DNA from 2 places in the Carnobacterium alterfunditum DSM 5972 genome. Region 1 is predicted to be linked to the other one. Evidence: predicted binding sites of a transcription regulator. Region 1 holds the regulator's gene; the other holds the start of a gene.
The links. Region 1 encodes LexA, which represses DNA repair genes until DNA is damaged. Its sites were predicted from a motif close to CNAACANNTGTTNG; they were not measured.
Positions count from the first base shown of each region.

Region 2: a site for LexA is predicted at 2,166-2,179, ahead of dnaB (replicative DNA helicase). Genes of this name have one in related genera too.

Region 1 covers NZ_JQLG01000004.1:2,197,377-2,201,134, forward strand. The annotation lists gene lepB (signal peptidase I) at 1-169, shown strand, start outside; gene ylqF (ribosome biogenesis GTPase YlqF) at 237-1,091, shown strand; gene BR50_RS10830 (ribonuclease HII) at 1,102-1,875, shown strand; gene lexA (transcriptional repressor LexA) at 1,951-2,574, opposite strand; gene BR50_RS10840 (DUF896 family protein) at 2,739-2,978, shown strand; gene tkt (transketolase) at 3,109-3,758, shown strand, end outside.
Region 2 covers NZ_JQLG01000004.1:1,139,329-1,143,086, forward strand. The annotation lists gene BR50_RS05855 (DHH family phosphoesterase) at 1-1,631, shown strand, start outside; gene rplI (50S ribosomal protein L9) at 1,636-2,091, shown strand; gene dnaB (replicative DNA helicase) at 2,287-3,669, shown strand.

The sequences.
Region 1 (3,758 bases):
AACAGGTGAAGAAACGGTTCCTGAAGACAGTTATTTCGTGATGGGCGATAACCGTCAAAATTCAAAGGATAGTCGTGTTTTCGGATTTGTAGATGCTACTACCGTCAGCGGAACAGCCATTCTTCGTATTTGGCCGCTTGAAGAATTTGGTACAATAGAAAATGATTAAAAAGGAAATAAGAAAAAGACTATAAGCAAGCTGTTCTTTTTTTGTGTAAATAGAAAGGTGAAAAAATATGAATATTCAATGGTTTCCAGGACATATGGCAAAAGCGAGACGCCAAGTAACAGAAAAAATAAAACTAGTAGATATTGTGTTTGAACTCGTTGATGCAAGAATTCCACTATCAAGCCGCAATCCAATATTAGATGAAATAATTGGAGAAAAACCTAGGGTCATTATTTTAAATAAAAGTGATTTAGCTGATCCTATTCAAACAAAAAAATGGGTAGCTTATTTTAATGAACAAGGAATAGCAGCAGTCCCTATTGTTGCGCAAGAAGGTAAGGGCATGAAACAACTTATGGAAAAAGCAAAAGAAATTTTGCAACCAAAATTTGATCGAAGAGCTGCTAAAGGAATTAAGCCTCGTGCAATTCGAGCAATGAGTATTGGGATCCCTAACGTTGGGAAATCGACCTTAATTAATCGCTTTATAAAGAAAAATGTTGCGATAACAGGTAATAAACCCGGAGTGACAAAAGCACAACAATGGCTAAAACTAGGCAAAGAATTGGAATTACTCGATACTCCAGGTATTCTTTGGCCAAAATTTGAAGACCCAGCAGTCGGAGAAAAATTAGCGTTGACAGGTGCAATCAAAGATACTATTTTGCAGATGGATGAAATTGCGATGTATGGAATAGGCATAATGAAAACTTATTATCCAGAAACATTTGCTAAACGATTCCTTTTAACTAAAGAAGAATTAGAATTAGGAACACCTGAACTGCTAATGCTGATCAGTGAACGAAGAGGTTTTCGAGAGGACTACAGCCGTGCAGCAGAAATGTTGATCTATGAAATTAGAAGTGGTAAAGCAGGACGATTCACGCTAGATATTGCTCCGGTTTCTTTACCTAAAGAATAGGAGAACGAGAGTGGAAAAACCAATAACTATTGCGGCAATAAAAGATCTTTTGACATCAATTACAAACCCAGCTGATGAACGATTGGTCCAGATCAAAAATGATTCACGTAAAGGTGCTATAAATGCTTATAATGCTTGGGAAAATCGGTTGAAAAAGCAGCAATCGATTCTTGAAAAACAACAAGAGATGCTTCAAATCGAGCACTATTTTTGGGGAAAAGGGACCCAGTATATTGCTGGAATCGATGAAGTAGGAAGAGGGCCATTAGCTGGACCTGTTGTGGCAGCTGCTGTTATATTGCCGATTGATTTTGCTGTGTTAGGGATCAATGATTCCAAGCAATTATCTAGTGCAAAACGAGAATCATTATTCGACCAAATCCAAGAATCAGCGATAGCTATTGGTGTTGGGATAAAAGACCATCAAGTGGTTGATGAAGTAAATATATACCAGGCAACTAAATTAGCAATGATCGAGGCTGTACAACAATTACCTAAACAGCCAGAACAACTGTTGATCGATGCCATGCATTTGCCTGTTAGTATACCCCAAGAAAGTTTTATTAAAGGAGACGCCAAAAGTTTGTCTATTGCTGCAGCCAGTATTATTGCTAAAGTAACAAGGGACAGAATGATGGCTGACTATGATGAATTATATCCTGGATACGGTTTTTCTAAAAATGCTGGTTATGGAACTAAAGTTCATTTAGAAGGTTTACAAAAACATGGCGCATGCCCAATTCATAGGAAAACATTCGCCCCTGTAAAAAATATATTGAAGTAAATAAAACTTTTAAAGTTACCAAGAATATAAAAAAAACGAATGAACAGGAGTTTGCTCCTGTCCATTCGTTTTTTATTATTGGATATGGCTACGATATAGGCCAATGACTTTGCCTAAAATAATAACCTCATTAAGTAGGATAGGGCTCATTGTGTCATTTTCAGGTTGTAGTCGATAATGATCTTCTTCTTTGTAAAATCTTTTACAAGTCGCTTCATCGTCAACAGTCATAGCTATGACAATATCGCCATTATTAGCAGTGCCCTGTTTACGAATAATAACCTCATCGCCATCAAAAATACCTGCGTTGATCATGCTTTCTCCTCGAATAGTCAACATAAACAATGATTCATTTTCAAATTGTAAGTTTGGAGGAAGAGGGAAATAATCTGTTGCTTCCTCTACCGCTAATATTGGTTCGCCAGCTGTTACAGTTCCTAATAAAGGAATTTTATCTAACGCAATGCCCAATTTAGTTAAACCTGATGCTGTTAATTCAATTGCTCGCGGTTTACTAGGATCCCGTTGGATATAACCATTTTTTTCTAAGCGGGAAAGATGGCCATGAACTGTTGAGGTAGAAGATAATGAGACAGCCGTTCCGATTTCTCTAACAGTTGGAGGATAACCTTTTAATTTAACTTGATTATATATATATTGCAAGACTTCGACTTGTCTTGATTCCGGATTTTTACCCATGATAGATACAAACACCTCGTTTCTTTTTTTATCATTTTAAGATTACCATATATGGCACAACAAATCAAACAAACGTTCGTAGCTAAAGATGATAAAAGAATGTTTTTTTTAAAGAAGTTTGTTATAGTTGAACAAGAAAATAAAAATAATGTTGGAGTGATTAAATGTTGCCAAAAGAACAAATTGAAAGAATAAATGCTTTAGCTAATAAATCGAAAACAAAAGGCTTAACTATACAAGAACAAGTGGAACAAAAGAAATTGAGAGATGCTTACATTGAAGCCTTTAGGGGTGGAATGAAAAAAACAATTGAGGGTGTAAAAATAGTCGATGAAGAAGGTACTGATGTAACTCCGGAAAAATTGAAAGAAATACAAAAAAATAAAGGCCTACATGGGAGATAAAAAAGTTGTTCGTCAGTGTGGTGAGCAACAAATTATCCCAATTAGTACCATTCGCTCCGTGAAAGCGTTGCACTTGGAGTGAAATAATAGTAAACTAATAGGGTACTATAAGATAGTTCAAATTGAAAGGATGATTTTTTTGTTTGATAACGTAGACCAATTAGCAGTAAATACAATAAGAACACTAAGTATGGATGGCATACAAAAAGCCAACTCCGGACACCCAGGTTTACCTATGGGAGCTGCTCCAATGGCTTACACATTGTGGACAAAACAATTAAAAGTGAATCCAAAAAGCTCAAAATGGTTCGATCGTGACCGTTTTGTATTATCAGCTGGACATGGTTCAATGTTATTATACAGCTTGTTACACTTAGCTGGATATGACGTTAAAATAGATGATTTAAAACAATTTCGTCAATGGAACAGTAAAACACCTGGACATCCAGAAGTTAATCATACTGATGGAGTAGAAGCGACAACTGGCCCCTTAGGACAAGGAATCGCAAATGCTGTAGGTATGGCTATGGCAGAAGCTCATTTAGCTGCTACTTATAATAAAAAGGGACACTCAATTGTTGATCACCATACATATGCTTTGTGTGGAGATGGCGATTTAATGGAAGGCGTTTCAGCTGAAGCTGCTAGTTTAGCTGCTCATTTGGGACTTGGAAAATTGGTTGTTCTGTATGATTCAAATGACATCTCTTTAGATGGACCAACATCTAAATCCTTCACTGAAAATGTAGGAAAACGTTTTGAAGCTTATGGTTGGCAACA
Region 2 (3,758 bases), 1.1 Mb from region 1:
AGCAATTAGAAGATGTTGATAGTGAATTAGCCGCATTGGTTAAAGAAAGTCAAGATTCTGGTTTGAAAACAGCTAAGTGGGGCGATAAATTTTTCCAAATTATTATTCAGAAGGATATAAAAGTTGTATACCTTATGGACATCACAGAATACGCTATCATCCAATCAAAATATGAGGATGAAAAGATAGTTGTTGGAAATATTTTTGTTGATAATCATGATGAAATTACTCAAGGGATGACGGATCGGAACATATCTAATTTAGATAATTTTATAACAACGCAACTATCAAATTGGGCAAAATTACATCATGTATACTTAAAGCGGATCACTGAAGATCGTTTTATTGTTATGATGCATTATAACTCTTTAGAAAAGATGGAAGAAGAGAAATTCAGTATCATCGATCAAATTAGGGAAAGAACATCAAAACAAAATTTCCCTTTAACAATAAGTATGGGTATTGCCTATGGATCTGAGGATTTAAGTGAATTATCTAAATTAGCTCAAAGTAACTTGGATTTAGCTTTAGGCAGAGGTGGAGACCAAGTTGTTGTCAAGGGCTATGATATTGAACCACGTTATTATGGTGGAAAAACAAACCCAATGGAAAAAAGAACGCGTGTTCGTTCCAGGATGATCAGTCAGGCACTTCAGGAACTAATAAAGCAATCTGACCAAATTTTTATTATGGGACATAAGTATCCTGATTTAGATGCTATAGGCTCTTCTTTAGGAATTAGAAGAATTGCTGAAATGAATAATAAAGAAGCATGGGTCATTGTGAATCCAGAAGAGTTTAGTAAAGATATATCCAAATTAATGAAGGAAGTTGAAAAAGATAATCAAATTAGCCGCTATATTATAACTCCGTCAGTTGCAGAACAAATGATTACGGTCAATAGTTTAGTTGTACTAGTTGATTTCCATCGTCCTTCTATGGGGATAGCACCGGACCTGATTTCACGGACGAATAAAGTAGTAGTTATTGATCATCATCGTCGTGGAGAAGGATTTCCAAACAATCCTGCTTTAGTTTATATTGAACCTTATGCGTCATCTTCAGCTGAATTGATCACTGAGCTGTTTGAATACCAATCAGAAGAAGCAGACCCAATCAATAAAATTGAAGCTACTGCTTTATTAGGTGGAATTGTTGTAGATACAAATAGTTTTTCTCTTAGAACAGGATCTCGTACGTTTGATGCGGCGAGCTATTTAAGATCTTGCGGTGCTGATGCCGTTATGATCCAGCGATTATTGAAAGAAGATACAGAAACATATCTTCTTCGTAGCCACTTGATCGAAACGATTGAATTTATCACTGAGAATATAGCAGTTGCGATTGGTGAAGAAGGCAGTATTTATGATACAGTAGTAGCAGCCCAAACGGCAGATACGATGCTTTCGATGTCCAATGTAGACGCAGCATTTGTTATAACGAAGCGGTCTGATAAAAAAATTGGTATCAGTGCTCGTAGTTTGGGTGAAATCAACGTACAGGTCATTATGGAACAACTCGGTGGCGGCGGACATTTATCCAATGCAGCTACACAGTTAGAAGACATAACGATAAAAGAAGCAAAAGAATGGCTTCGAGATGTTATTGTAAAGAGTGAAGAGGAGGAATAAAATTATGAAAGTCATATTTTTAGCAGATGTAAAAGGTAAAGGCAAAAAAGGCGATATAAAGAACGTTGCAGATGGATATGCGCATAACTTCTTATTAAAAAACAATCTGGCTAAAGAAGCTACATCAGCTAGTGTAAGTGAATTAAAAGGAAAAATAAAAGCTGATGAAAAGAAAGAAGAAGAAATCTTACAAGAATCTAAAATGGTAAAAGAATTTCTTGAAAAAGAAGAAAATGCAATTGAAATTAAATCAAAAGCTGCTGATGATGGGCGTTTATTTGGATCTGTCACAACTAAACAAATAGCTGCTGCGGCTGAAAAACAATTAAATATTAAACTAGATAAACGTAAAATTGAGTTGCCGGTTCCTATTAGAAGCTTAGCATCAATGAAAATCGATGTGAAGATCCACCCGGAAGTGGTCGCTACTATAACGGTCAGAGTATTACCAGAAGATTAAATTAGTATGAAAAGTAAAACATTTGGCTCCGTAGTATAAGAGCCAAATGTTTTTTTATTTAGATCCATCAGAAAGGAACGAGCGTTCTTTTTGATGGATTGTATTTCTTATATTTTTAAGGTAGAATAATAGAATTGAATCCAATTAGTTTAAGGAAAATAATCGTAGTATTGATAGTGAAAGGGAGAGGATCTATTGGCACAAGAAGCTTTTCAAGACCGCTTACCGCCGCAGAGTATAGAAGCTGAACAAGCTGTATTAGGTTCCATATTTTTAGACCCGGATACTGTTGTTGGTGCTTTAGAATTTATCGAGTCAAAAGATTTTTATCGTCGTGGACATCAATTGATTTTTCAATCAATGTTAGAACTAAATGGTCATAACGAAGCTATTGATATCGTTACGGTAACCAATGCATTAGAATCTAGAAATCAGTTAGAAGATGTCGGTGGAATGGCCTACTTAGCCGAACTGGCTGTTTCTGTTCCAACGGCTGCTAATATGGAGTATTATGCAAAAATAGTAGAACAAAAAGCTATTTTAAGAAATTTGATCCATACAGCAACAGATATTGTTACCAGAGGATATGAAGAAGGAGACGAGCTTGCAACGATTTTAGACGAGGCAGAGCGCAGTATCCTAGAAGTATCTGAAAGACGTAATAGGAGTGGTTTTTTAGCCATTTCAGATGTGTTAAATAGCTCTATTGCTCAAATAGATCAGCTTTATCAAAATAATGAGGAAATTACTGGTTTGCCGACTGGTTACCAAGCATTAGATAAAATGACAGCTGGCCTCCAAAAAGAAGAGCTGATTATTTTAGCTGCTCGTCCAGCAGTAGGGAAAACAGCATTTGCTTTAAATATTGCTCAAAATATTGGAACTAAGACGGATGAAACAGTTGCTATTTTCAGCTTAGAAATGGGTGCTGAATCGCTTGTCAATCGTATGCTTTGTGCGGAAGGCAGTATTGATGCCGGTCATTTAAGAACTGGAACATTATCAGAAGAAGAATGGCAAAGTCTGATCGTAGCTATGGGCAGTCTGTCAAAAGCCAATATTTATATTGATGATACACCTGGAATCAGGATCGCTGAAATCCGTGCTAAATGTCGCCGACTAAAACAAGAAAAAGGAAATCTTGGTTTAGTTTTAATTGATTACCTGCAGTTGATTGAAGGAACTGGGCGTGAAAGCAGACAACAAGAAGTTTCTGAAATTTCTCGTCAACTAAAAAAATTAGCGAAAGAACTAAAAGTACCTGTGATTGCATTGTCTCAATTATCTCGTGGTGTTGAACAACGTCAAGATAAACGTCCAGTATTAAGCGATATTCGTGAATCTGGTTCTATTGAACAAGATGCTGATATAGTAGCTTTTTTGTACCGTGATGATTATTATGATCGTGAAGGCGGCGAAGAAGACGACGATCATGAACCAGGCGAAGATAATGTGATAGAAGTTATTATTGAAAAAAACAGAAGTGGTGCAAGGGGTACAGTTAAACTTTTATTTATAAAAGAATACAATAAATTTTCTTCGTTAAGCTATTATCCAGATGATCTGGCTCAACGTTAAAAAAGACTAATACGGACTATTGATGTGATCCAAAAAAGTTAGATGAGTTCATAAAAATCTGATTTTTAGGATACTGAACAATAGATTGT